Regions from separate parts of the Sphingobium sp. YBL2 genome, predicted to be linked through region 2. Evidence: predicted binding sites of a transcription regulator. Region 2 holds the regulator's gene; the other holds the start of a gene.
What was found. The regulator LexA, encoded in region 2, represses DNA repair genes until DNA is damaged. The targets are predictions, from matches to a motif close to GTTCCNCNCTTGTTCT.

Region 1: the regulator LexA is predicted to act here: its motif matches at 3,061-3,076, upstream of uvrA (excinuclease ABC subunit UvrA).

What each region holds. Positions count from the first base shown of each region.
Region 1 covers NZ_CP010954.1:4,578,384-4,584,699, reverse strand. The annotation lists gene TZ53_RS21205 (type I restriction endonuclease) at 1-23, opposite strand, end outside; gene uvrA (excinuclease ABC subunit UvrA) at 99-3,011, opposite strand; gene TZ53_RS21195 (septal ring lytic transglycosylase RlpA family protein) at 3,175-3,747, shown strand; gene TZ53_RS21190 (UrcA family protein) at 4,293-4,613, shown strand; gene TZ53_RS21185 (LytR/AlgR family response regulator transcription factor) at 4,796-5,539, opposite strand; gene TZ53_RS21180 (sensor histidine kinase) at 5,812-6,316, opposite strand, start outside.
Region 2 covers NZ_CP010954.1:3,281,428-3,287,743, forward strand. The annotation lists gene gltX (glutamate--tRNA ligase) at 1-782, opposite strand, end outside; gene TZ53_RS15180 (ComEC/Rec2 family competence protein) at 830-3,028, shown strand; gene lexA (transcriptional repressor LexA) at 2,965-3,651, opposite strand; gene TZ53_RS27185 (hypothetical protein) at 3,805-3,963, shown strand; gene TZ53_RS15190 (molybdopterin molybdotransferase MoeA) at 4,048-5,229, opposite strand; gene moaC (cyclic pyranopterin monophosphate synthase MoaC) at 5,226-5,711, opposite strand; gene trpC (indole-3-glycerol phosphate synthase TrpC) at 5,708-6,316, opposite strand, start outside.

The DNA of each region.
Region 1 (6,316 bases), 1.3 Mb from region 2:
ACCAGTTTAGTAGCCAGTTCCATTTAACCCCCCAATTATACCTGCACACCATCTTGCTGAAAAATATTAAAATTTCCAGTTAAGATCGTTCAAGTCAATCACTCCGCCGCCACAGCCTCCATCCCCAACAACGGCGCGAGATAGCGTCCGGTGAAGCTCCGGGCGTTCTTTGCGACCTTTTCGGGCGTGCCTTCGGCGACCACTTCGCCGCCTTTGACGCCCCCCTCTGGTCCCATGTCGATGATCCAATCAGCGGTCTTGATGACATCCAAATTGTGTTCGATCACGACCACGCTGTTGCCCTGTTCGACGAGGGCGTGGAGGACTTCCAGTAGCTTGCGGACGTCCTCGAAATGGAGGCCGGTGGTGGGTTCGTCCAAGATATAGAGCGTGTTGCCGGTGGCGCGGCGGCTGAGTTCCTTGGCGAGTTTGACGCGCTGGGCTTCGCCGCCGGACAGGGTGGTCGCCTGCTGGCCGACCTTGACATAGCCCAGGCCCACTTCGGCCAGCATCGCCATCTTGTCGCGGATCGGGGGGACGGCCTTGAAGAATTCCACCGCGTCCTCGACCGTCATGTCGAGGACGTCGGCGATGGACTTGCCCTTGAACTTCACCTCCAGCGTCTCGCGATTGTAGCGGGCGCCGTGGCAGACGTCGCAGGTGACGTAGACGTCGGGGAGGAAGTGCATCTCTATCTTGAGCACGCCGTCGCCCTGGCAGGCTTCGCAGCGGCCGCCCTTGACGTTGAAGCTGAAGCGGCCGGGCTTGTAGCCGCGCGCCTGCGCTTCGGGGAGGCCGGCGAACCAGTCGCGGATGTTGGTGAAGGCGCCGGTGTAGGTCGCCGGGTTGGAGCGGGGGGTGCGGCCGATGGGCGACTGGTCGATGTCGATCACCTTGTCGCAATGTTCGAGGCCCGTCACCTTGTCATGCGGGCCGGCGACGATGCGCGCGCCGTTGAGGGTGCGGGCGGACGCCGCATAGAGGGTGTCGATGGTGAAGCTGGACTTGCCCGAGCCCGATACGCCGGTGATGCAGGTGAAGGTGCCGAGCGGGATGCTGGCGGTGACATTTTGCAGGTTGTTGGCGCGGGCGTTGTGGACGGTGAGTTTCTTGCCCGATCCCTTGCGGCGGCGGGGCGGGACTTCGATGCGGCGGGTGCCGTTCAGATAGTCGGCGGTCAGGCTGTCCTTGTGCGCGAGCAGTTCGTTCAGGGTGCCCTGCGCGACGATGGTGCCGCCGTGGACGCCCGCGCCCGGCCCCATGTCGACGATATAGTCGGCGGTGCGGATCGCGTCTTCGTCATGTTCCACGACGATGACGGTGTTGCCGAGGTCGCGCAGGCGCTTGAGCGTGATGAGCAGGCGGTCATTGTCGCGCTGGTGCAGGCCGATGGAGGGTTCGTCGAGGACGTAGAGGACGCCCGACAGGCCGCTGCCGATCTGCGAGGCGAGGCGGATGCGCTGGGACTCGCCGCCGGACAGGGTGCCGCTGGTGCGGTCCAGGTTCAGATAGTCGAGGCCGACATTGTTGAGGAAGCCGAGGCGCTCCACGATTTCCTTGAGGATGGCGCGGGCGATCTGGTTCTGCTGATCGTTGAGGCGGCTGGGGAGGGTGGAGAAGAAACCGAGCGCGTCCACCACCGAGCGGCGGGTGGACATGGAGATGTCTTCCCCCGCGATCTTCACCGCCAGCGCCTCCGGCTTGAGGCGGGCGCCGTGGCAGGTCTCGCACGGCATGGCGGTCTGGTATTTGCTGAGTTCCTCCCGCATCCAGGCGGATTCGGTCTGGAGGAGGCGGCGGTTGAGATTGCCGATGACGCCTTCGAAGGGCTTTTTCACCTCATAGCTTTTCTTGCCGTCGACGAAGCGCAGGGTGACGGGCCGGCCGGCGGTGCCGTGGAGGATGATGAGCTTCACCTCCCCCGGCAGGTCGGCCCAGGGGGTGTCGAGGGAGAAGCCGAACTCCTTCGCGAGGGAGCCGAGGACCTGCATATAATAGGGGCTGGGCGGGTTGGACTTGGCCCAGGGGACGACCGCGCCCTTCTTGAGGCTGAGGGCTTCGTTGGGGACGACGAGTTCGGGGTCGAACTCCTGCCGTTCGCCCAGGCCGTCGCAGGCGGGGCAGGCGCCCTGCGGGGCGTTGAAGGAGAAGAGGCGCGGTTCGATCTCCGCTATGGTGAAGCCGCTGACGGGGCAGGCGAACTTCTCGCTGAAGACGATGCGGTTGGCGGGGATGCCTGCGCCCTTGAGGTTGCCGGTGGATTCCGCTTCGACCTCGCGGCCGGGGACGGCGCCGTCCGCGAGGTCGACATAGGCGAGGCCGTCGGCGAGTTTCAGGGCTTGTTCGAAGCTGTCGGCGAGGCGGGTGGCCATGTCGTCGCTGACGGCGAGGCGGTCGACCACCACTTCGATGTCATGCTTGTATTTCTTGTCGAGGGCGGGGGCGTCCTCTATCGCGTAGAGTTCGCCGTCGATGCGGACGCGGGTGAAGCCGGCCTTCTGCCACTCCGCCAGTTCCTTGCGATATTCGCCCTTGCGGCCGCGGACCACGGGGGCGAGGAGGTAGAAGCGCGTCCCTTCGGGCAGCTGCATCACGCGGTCGACCATCTGGCTGACCGTCTGGGCGCTGATGGGGAGGCCCGTGGCGGGCGAATAGGGGATGCCGACGCGCGCCCAGAGGAGGCGCATATAGTCGTAGATCTCCGTCACGGTGGCGACCGTGGAGCGCGGGTTGCGGCTGGTCGTCTTCTGCTCGATGGAGATGGCGGGGGAGAGGCCGTCTATATGTTCGACGTCCGGCTTCTGCATCATCTCCAGGAACTGGCGCGCATAGGCGGAGAGGGATTCGACATAGCGGCGCTGACCCTCGGCATAGATAGTGTCGAAGGCGAGGGAGGACTTGCCCGAGCCGGAAAGGCCGGTGATGACGATCAGGCTGTCGCGCGGAAGGTCGACGTCGACGCCCTTGAGATTATGCTCGCGTGCGCCGCGGACGCTTATGGTGGTCAGCATTCGGCAGACCTCTGCTGAGAAATTTGCGTGAGACTCATGGGGGCGTGTTGTTCCAGATTTGTTCTTGGGAGGCAAGGGCCGGTCGGGCGCAAGATAGGGACTGTGCGGCGAAAGGAAAAGGCGGCGGCTTTGCCCCCGCGCCGGGCTGGGGTAAAGGGCGGGGATGAGCGGGACTTTTGTTCGGATGCGGTTCGGCGCGCTGGGCGTCGCGATGGCGCTGGCGGCCTGTGGCGGGGGGGTGCGCTATCGGCCCGTGAGCGACGTGCCGGTGCGGGTGGGAAAGCCCTATAGCGTCAGGGGCGTGACCTATGTGCCTGCCGCCGATCCGGGCTATGATTATCTGGGCTATGCGAGCTGGTATGGCGGGGAGAGCGGGAACCGGACGGCCAATGGCGAGCGCTTTCGGCCGAAGGCGGTGACGGCGGCGCACGCGACGCTGCCCCTGCCGAGCTATGTCGAGGTGACGGCGCTGGAGACGGGGCGGACGATCCTGGTGCGGATCAACGATCGCGGGCCCTTCGCCGGGCGGGGGCGGATCATCGACCTGTCGCGCGGGGCGGCGGAGCAGCTGGGGATCAGGGCGACGGGCCATGCGCCGGTCAGGGTGCGCGTCGTGGAGCCGCCGGAGAAGGACCGCAGCAAGCTGCGCGAAGGGAAGGAGGCGCCGGAGCGGCCGGTCGTCGATGCGCGGACGCTCGCCAATTTGCGGGCGCAGCTCGCCGCGCAGGGGCGGTGATGTCGTTCGTGGAAGAATGTCGTCCGTTCGTCCACGGCTGATGTTGCCGGGCGTGATGGATGGGCGGATCATCGAATGGGGAAAACGGTCGTTGCGCACCCGCGCTATGATGCGGTTCGACATGGCGACGATCTGGCTATGGATCGACCGGCCCCGGGCCGTATCGCCGCAAGATGATTGAAAGAGATCCCGGAGAGCCCGACAGCTTCCTGGATGCACCCCCGGCCTTTCCCTTGCGCCGGGGGTGTTTTTATGTGCGCGAATTGTTGAACGATTGTAATTTTACGCTACGGAACGGTTGTTTTTCTGTCGTAAAATTGTCGTTCGTCCCCGTGAGACTGTATTTGGTCGACGGGAGCGCCGTTGGCCGACAGGGACAGGCGCCGGTCGAAAGCGAAAAGCGATGCATTTGCAATGCGCCTAAACAAAATGGGCGAAGACAGAGACGATGATCTGTTGAGGCCTTCTCTTCTCTTCGCTTGAGGTCTGCACTGCGCGCCACGCGGCCAGGCCGACAAAAGCATAGCGTTGAGGAGACAATTGCCATGATCGCCATCAAGTTCACCGCTGCTCTCGCCGCCATGGCCGCCATGGGCGCCGCTGGCACGGCTTCCGCCATCGAATTCGAGTCCAACGGAAAGAGTGTCGAGGTCAGCTATCATGATCTGGACCTGTCGAAGACGAGCGACCAACGCGTCCTGAATGCCCGTATACGGCGTGCCGCGGCAAAGGTCTGCCCGCTCAACGATACCACGGCCGCGATCGAGAAGTGCCAGCAGGTTGCAGCCGCGCATGTTCGCGGCGCTGTGGACCTTGCCGTCGCCAAGGCTCAGAATGGGGAGCGCTTTGCCGATCTGGGCAAGTAAAAGCCAGTCAGCGCAGGCGCCTGAGTTATTCAATCGGTTTTTAGAAAAGGGCCCGGAATTCACCGGGCCTTTCCTTTTGTGGGCGCGGAGCGTTGCGGCTGCCCTTGCGGCGTCCCGCGGGCGTTGCCCTCCATCGTCTTTGGCGGTTTCCCTTCCCATCTGCGACGGGAGGACTGAAGGGGTCAGCGGCCTGCCATGGCGCGGGCGTTGGTGAGATAGGTGCGGCCGATGCGGATTTCCGTGCCGTCCGCGAGGCAGGCTGACCAGACGCCGCTGCCGTCGTGGCGCAGCCGGGAGATATGGTCGCGGCGCACGATGTGGGAGCGGTGCAGGCGGACGAACTGCTGCGGGTCCAGCCGGTTTTCCAGCGAACTGATCGTCTGGTGCAGCAGATAGCTGTTGGCCCCCACATGCAGCCGCATATAGTCGCGTTCCGCCTCGATCCGGTCGATCTGGACCGCGCCGATGCGGATCAGTTCGGAACGGTGCGGCACCCAGAATTCCTCCGCCCATTCGGGTTCGTCCTGCGTGCTGGTGGCGGGGGAGGGGACGGTGCGGTTGCCCAGCGCCTGTTCGACGCGGTCGATGGCGCGGGACAGGCGTTCATGGGCCACCGGCTTCAGCAGATAGTCCACGGCGGCAAGGTCGAAGGCCTCCACCGCGAAACCTTCGAAAGCGGTGACGAAGATCACTGCCGGGCAGATGCCCATGCGCGAGGTCGCCCGCGCCACCCCGATGCCGTCGAGCAGCGGCATGGCGATGTCGAGCATCACCAGGTCCGGTTCCAGCCCCTCGATCAGGCGCAGCGCCGCCTCCCCGTCGCTGGCGGTGCCGACCAGCGCGATGCGCGGTTCGCGGGCGCACAGCATCTGGAGGCGTTCGACCGCCAATGGTTCGTCGTCGACGATCAGCGTTCGGATGGGCATGGGTTCGACCTTTCACGGATTGCGCCAAGGATGGGGAAATTCCGTACCCTAGAGCAGATTCCGATCCGATTGCATCGGCTCGACTGCTCTAGGTTTTTGTTTTCTCGCGTTTTCCGAGTCGGCAGATGATTCCATCTGCTTGGAAAACGCTCCAGGCTGCGGCGACAGCATCCATTGTGCCTCTACCCACCTGCGGTTGCTGGGGAGAAATGGATGCTGAAGCAAGTTCAGCATGACGTCGCTTATATTTTCAAGTTGAATGTCGATACGGCCTAGCTCCGGCGGATGATGGGGAGGGTGAGGTCCACCGCGAAGCCGCCGCCGGGGCGCGGGCCATAGTCGATCCGGCCCTGTTCGCCGAAGCGGGCGGTCAGGCGGTCGCGCACATTGGCGAGGCCGATGCCGCTGCCCGCGTCCGCTTCGCTGGGCGGCTTGTCGCCATTGTCGGTGACGCTGATGTGGAGCATGCCCTCCTCCTCCCGCGCTTCGATGGCGATGGTCACCGGGCTGGAGGTGCGCGACACGCCATATTTGATCGCATTTTCCACCAGCGGTTGCAGGATCAGGCCGGGAACGCAGGCATTGAGCAGGGTGTCCGGGATGCGGATGCTGGTCGACAGGCGATCCGGGAAGCGCACCGCTTCGATGTCCAGATAGAGTTTCTGGAGATGCACTTCCTCCTCCAGCGAGACGTCCTCCAGCGGGTCGCCGGTCAGGCTGGTGCGGTAGAAATTGGAGAGGGAGAGGATCATCTGTTCCGCCTCGTCGCGCCGGTCC
Region 2 (6,316 bases):
ACGCCAAGCGCGCCGTGCCGCTTGGACAGCTTCGCGCCGTCGGCCCCATGGATCAGCGGGATATGGGCGTAGATGGGCTCTTCCCAATTCATCGCCTTTATGATGCCTAGCTGGCGGAACGCATTGTTGAGATGGTCGTCGCCGCGAATGACATGGGTGACGCCCATGTCATGGTCGTCGACCACCACCGCCAGCATATAGGTGGGCGTGCCGTCCGAACGCAGCAGGATCATGTCGTCCAGCTCCGCATTCTGGACGACGACGCGGCCCTGCACGGCGTCCTCGATCGCCGTCTCGCCTTCGCGCGGCGCTTTCAGGCGGATGACGAAGGGCGCGCCTTCCGGGGCCTCGGAAGGATCGCGGTCCCGCCACCGCCCGTCATAGCGCATCGGCTGCTTGGCGGCGCGCTGCCGCTCGCGCAGTTCCGCCAGTTCCTCGGGTGTCGCATAGCAGCGATAGGCATGGCCGGAGGCGAGCATCTGGTTCGCCACTTCGGCATGGCGTGGCGTGCGCTCGAACTGGAAGACCGCCGGTTCGTCGCCGCCCAGCCCCAGCCATTCCAGCCCGTCGAAGATGGCGGCGACCGCTTCCTCGGTGGAGCGGGCCCGGTCGGTGTCCTCGATCCGCAGCAGGAACTTGCCGCCGTGATGACGCGCGAACAGCCAGTTGAATAGTGCGGTGCGCGCGCCGCCGATGTGAAGAAAACCGGTAGGCGACGGCGCAAAACGGGTTACTACCTGCTTGTTCGAACCTGTAGCACTCACCGTTTCATTCCCTGCCATTCGCCCGGATACCACCCGACCCATCCATGATCGCGACGCCCCCTAGCATGGCTTTCGAGCCACGACAAACCTCCGTTGTCAGTTCGGCCCGGGGGAAAGCAGCGCGGATTTGGCGCGGCGTGGAGCTGTGGCTGGAGGAGGAGCGCGAACGGTTGCCGCTATGGGTTCCGGTCGCCCTGGCTGCGGGAATCGCGGCCTGGTTCCTTCTGCCTAATCGGCTGGAATGGCTGGCCTTTTGCTGCGTGACGCTTGCGGTCGCCTGCGCCGCGCTGCTTTTGCCGCCCGGTGGCCGGGTGCGTCAGGCGATCGTCGTCGGTGGCATTCTTGCCTGTGCGGGGTGCCTGCTGGTCTGGGGGAAAGCGACGATCGTCGGATCGCCGCCCCTCGACCGCCCCGCCTTCATCTCGCTGAAGGGGGAGGTCCGGTCGGTCGAAAGGCTGCCCGCGCAGCACATGAGTCGCGTGCTGGTCCGGCCTGTCGGCGTGCCTGCCCTGCCGCCCCTGGTGCGCGTCAATCTTGACGATGCGTCGATGCCGCCGGGGGTCGGGGAGGGAGCCATCATAGCCTTCCGCACAAGGCTGATGCCGCCTGCGCCGCCCAGCCTGCCGGGCGGCTATGATTTTGCGCGCCGCGCCTATTTCGAGGGCGTCGGCGCGACCGGGCGTGTGCTGCCGCCGCTCACGGTCCTGCGGCCGGCCACGGCCGGCCCCCGGTTGAGGGCGCGTCTGTTCGAGCATATCCTGGAGCGCGTTCCGGGACAGGGCGCCGGCATCGCCGCTGCCCTGGCCACGGGTGATCAGGGCGCAATCGCGCAGGCAGATGCGGAGGCGATGCGTCGGAGCGGCCTTGCGCATCTGCTGTCGATCAGCGGTCTGCATGTCACGGCCCTGATCGCTGCGGTGATCTTCCTGTTGATGCGGCTGATGGCGCTCAGCCGCCGGGCGGCTCTCGACTGGCCGCTGATGCTGCTGGCCGCGGGCGGCGGCGCTCTGGCGGGCATCGGCTATACGCTTCTGACCGGCGCAGAGGTGCCGACCGTGCGATCCTGCGTCGCTGCCCTGCTTGTGCTGGGCGGACTGGCGATGGGGCGGGACGCGATCACGCTCAGGCTCGTGGCGGCAGGGGCGCTGGTGGTGCTGATCCTCTGGCCAGAAGCACTGGTGGGGCCGAGTTTCCAGATGAGCTTCGCGGCCGTGATAGCCTTGGTGTCGCTGGGCGAGCATTCGGCCTTCCGCGCCTTTCTCGCGCCGCGTGGCGAAGGGGTGGGGCGCCGGATCGGGCGCAATCTTGCGGGCATGCTGGCGACCGGCCTGGTCGTGGAGCTGGTGCTGGCGCCGATAGCGCTGTTCCATTTCCACAAGGCGGGCATGTTGGGATCGATCGCCAATCTGGTGGCCATACCGCTTACGACCCTGGTGGTCATGCCGCTGGAGGCGACGGCCTTGCTGCTGGACCTAGGCGGGTGGGGTGCGCCCTTCTGGTGGCTTGCCGCGCGATCGATCGACCTGCTGTTGCTGATTGCCCATGGCGTGGCGTCCAGCCCTTGGGCGGTGGTACTGGCGCCCGCCCAGTCGGGCGTAGTGTTCGGCCTGATGCTGCTGGGCATGCTGTGGTGCCTGCTATGGCGAAGCCGGTGGCGCTGGGCGGGTCTGATGCCCGTGACCACCGGCGTCATGATGGTCCTGACCAGCCCGATGCCCGCCATATTGATAAGCGGGGACGGCCGGCATGTCGCGGTGCGCACTGCCGATGGCGGCATGGCGATGCTGCGGGCGCGAGCCGGCGGCTATGCGCGCGACGTCATGGCGGAAAGCGCGGGTTATGACGGTATCTTGCAGGCATTGACGGCGCTGCCCCAGGCCCGCTGTTCTCCCGATCTATGCGCCGTTCGCCTGAAGGGAGGGGGCCGGAACTGGAACCTGTTGCTGACGCGAAGCAGCGTGAGGATCGATAATGCGATACTGGCGCGGGATTGCGCCTATTCAGACATCGTCGTCAGCGACCGCCGCCTGCCGGGCGCCTGTCGCCCACGCTGGCTGAAGGTGGATCGACACTTCCTCGCCAGGACGGGTGGCCTGACCATCGATCTGGACCATGGCACCATGCGCAGCGCGAAGGCGTGGCATGACGAGCACCCCTGGGTCGCGCGGTCTTCCCGCCGGCCGCGCGAATACAGGAAGCATCAGTTATATCGGCGCAGCAACCCGGCCAGCTTGCCCTGGATGCGGACCTGCCGAGGGTCGTAGATCTGCGGTTCATAGGCGCTGTTGGCGGGATCGAGCCTGACCTTCGGACCCTCACGCCGGAAATATTTCAGCGTCGCTTCATTTTCGTCGATCAGGGCGACCACGATCTGCCCCTCGCGCGCGACGTCGGTGCGCTGGATAAGCGCGAAATCGCCGTCCAGAATGCCCGCTTCGACCATTGAATCCCCCGCCACTTCCAGCGCATAATGATCCCCGGTGCCCAGCAGCGCGGCAGGAACGGAAAGCATGTTCTGCCCCTCCAGCGCCTCGATCGGCACGCCCGCCGCGATCCGGCCGTGCAGCGGAATCTCCAATATGTCGTTGGCGGCGACCGGGGGCCTGCTGGCCACCGGACCGGGCGTCAGCGGCGGCTTGGCAGGCACGACGACCTTGGGAGCGCGATGCATGGCATCGGGCAGCTTGAGCACTTCCAGTGCGCGGGCGCGATTGGGCAGGCGGCGGATGAAACCGCGTTCCTCCAACGCATTGATCAGGCGGTGGATGCCGGATTTGGACCGCAGGTCCAGCGCTTCCTTCATCTCCTCGAAAGAGGGGGATACGCCTCCCTCCTCCAGCCGGGTCTGAATGAAGCTCAGCAATTCCTGTTGCTTGGGTGTCAACATCTCGCCTTGCCCTCCTTGGAACGGATGGAGAACGCATAGGAAACGGAACGGGGTAAGTCAAGCGCCTAACCGTTGGGCGCTTTTGCTGGAACGCGGAAGGCCGCAGGCCGTTTAACGCCTGCCTTCCACGAAGAAGGTGAATAGGAGAGAAAGATGGCCAACCAGAACAACCAGGGCGGCGGTCAACGTCGCGACCAGCAGGGCGGCGACCGCTCCAGCCAGGGTGGACGCCAGCAGCAGCAGGAAGACCGGCAGGGCCAGATGGGCGATGAACGCCGTCAGGACAAGTCGCCCGGCAAGCAGCAGCGCTGAAGGAACGGCGGCGGTCCAGCAGGGCTGACATCGCCGCCATCCGTCAGGACTGCACTGGAAGGGGTCGCGCGGCGGCCCCTTTCCTTATGCGAGGGGAAGAACCGTGACGTGATCGCCGGCGGCAGCCGGAGCAGAGCCGGCGGGGCGCAGGATGAGGCAGTCGGCCATCGCCATGGCCGCGGTGGCGGCGCTGTCCTGCGATGTCACGGAAACGATGCCCGCTTCCGTGCGGAACGCGCGGAGGTAATCGTCGCGTTCCCCCGTGGCGGGCAGCGGCGCGGCGAGCGTCGCCGGCGCGGTGCGGGGCAGGGGCGATGCCGCGCCCATCATATTGCGGACCAGCGGCAACAGGAACAGCGTTGCCGTCACGAAGGCCGATACCGGATTGCCCGGCAGGCCCAGGAAGACGGCGGAACCCAATGTCCCCGCCATCAACGGCTTGCCCGGACGCATGCGGATCTTCCAGAAATCGAGCGAACCCCCGGCCTGGACGAAAGCCGGGCGGACGATGTCGTGATCGCCCACCGATGCGCCGCCGGTCGAAACGATGATGTCCGCCTGGCTGGCGCGGGCAAAGGCCTCGACCAGGCCGGGGAGATCGTCCGGCACGATCCCCAGATCGATGACATCGCAGGAAAGGCCGGCGAGCAGGGCGGCCAGCATGGGCGCGTTGGAGGAGGGAAGCTGGCCGGGCTGCGTCGGCGCACCGGGGGGCACGAGTTCGTTGCCTGTCGAGAGCAGGGCGACCCGCGCCCGGCGCGATACGGGCAGCGTCCCATGCCCGCCCAGCACGGCGAGCGCGATCTGCGCCGCCCCCAATGCGCTGCCGGCCTTCAGCAAAAGGCCGTCCTTGCGGAAGTCGGAACCGGCCGGACGCACATGGCGGCCCTTCGTCAGCGCCTCCTCCAGTCCGCGCAGCATGTCCCCCTCGCGCGCGGCGTTTTCCTGAATCAGGATGCTGTCGGCGCCCTGCGGCAAGGGCGCGCCGGTGAAGATGCGGCAGGCCTGGCCGGGTTCGAGGGGCGGAGGCGGCGGGCCGCCCGCCGCGCTTTCGCCGGCGACCTGCCATGGCCCGGGCCATTCGGCGGCGCGCACGGCATAGCCGTCCATGGCGGAAAGATCGGCCCAGGGCTGATCACGCAGCGCAACGACATCTTCCTTCAGCCATCGTCCGGCGCAGGCGGGAATGGGCATATGCTCCGTCGGCAGCGGCCTTGCCAGCGCCATCAGGCGGCTCTGCGCCTCCGCGACCGGAAGCAGGCTCATGATGCCGGCCCGTCCCCAGCCGTCCAGTCGCCGGACTTGCCGCCGCTCTTGGCCAGCAGGCGCACGTCGCTGATGATCATGCCCTTGTCCAGCGCCTTGGCCATGTCATAGACCGTCAGCAACGCGACCGACGCGGCGGTCAGCGCCTCCATCTCGACGCCGGTCTGACCGGCGGTCTTCGCGGTCGCCGTCACGGTCACGCCGCTGCCGTCGAGATCGAGGTCGATGCTGACCGAACTGAGCGGAATCGGGTGGCAGAGCGGGATGAGGTCGGCGGTTCGCTTGGCCGCCATGATGCCCGCCACGCGGGCCACGGCCAGCACGTCGCCCTTCTTCACCAATCCCTGCTCGATCGCTGCTGCTGCATCGGGACTCATGCTGATGCGGCCGCTCGCGACAGCCTTGCGCGCGGTCGTCGCCTTGGCGGAAACATCGACCATATGGGCCGACCCTTCCTCGTCCAGATGGGTGAGCTTGCTCATCGCCCCGTCAGCAGCCCGCGCGTGGCGGTTTCGACATCCGCCTGCCTCATCAGGGTTTCCCCCACCAGAAAGCAGCGCACGCCATGGTCCGACATGGCGATCAGGTCGTCATGGCTGCCGATGCCGCTTTCCGCAACGAAGGTGCATCCTTCCGGAGCCTGTCCGACCAGTTCGTAGGTGCGGGCGAAATCGACCGTGAAGTCGCGCAGGTCGCGATTATTGACGCCGATCAGGCGCGAGCGGAGCTTCATCGCGCGCTCCAGTTCCTGCGCATCATGCACTTCAACCAGCGCATCCATGCCCAGGCCAAGGGCGGCGTCCTCTATCTCCGCCATCTGATTGTCGTCCAGCGCGGCGACGATGATCAGGATCGCGTCGGCGCCGAGCGACCGGCTTTCCAGCACCTGCCAGGGATCGACCATGAAATCCTTGCGCAGCACCGGCAGGGCGCAGGCCGATCGGGCCGCGACCAGATAATCGTCATGCCCCTGGAAATAGGGTTCGTCGGTCAGCACCGACAGGCAGGCCGCGCCACCCGCCGCATAGGCGCGGGCATGGGCGGGCGGATCGAAATCGGGGCGGATCAGGCCCTTGGACGGGCTGGC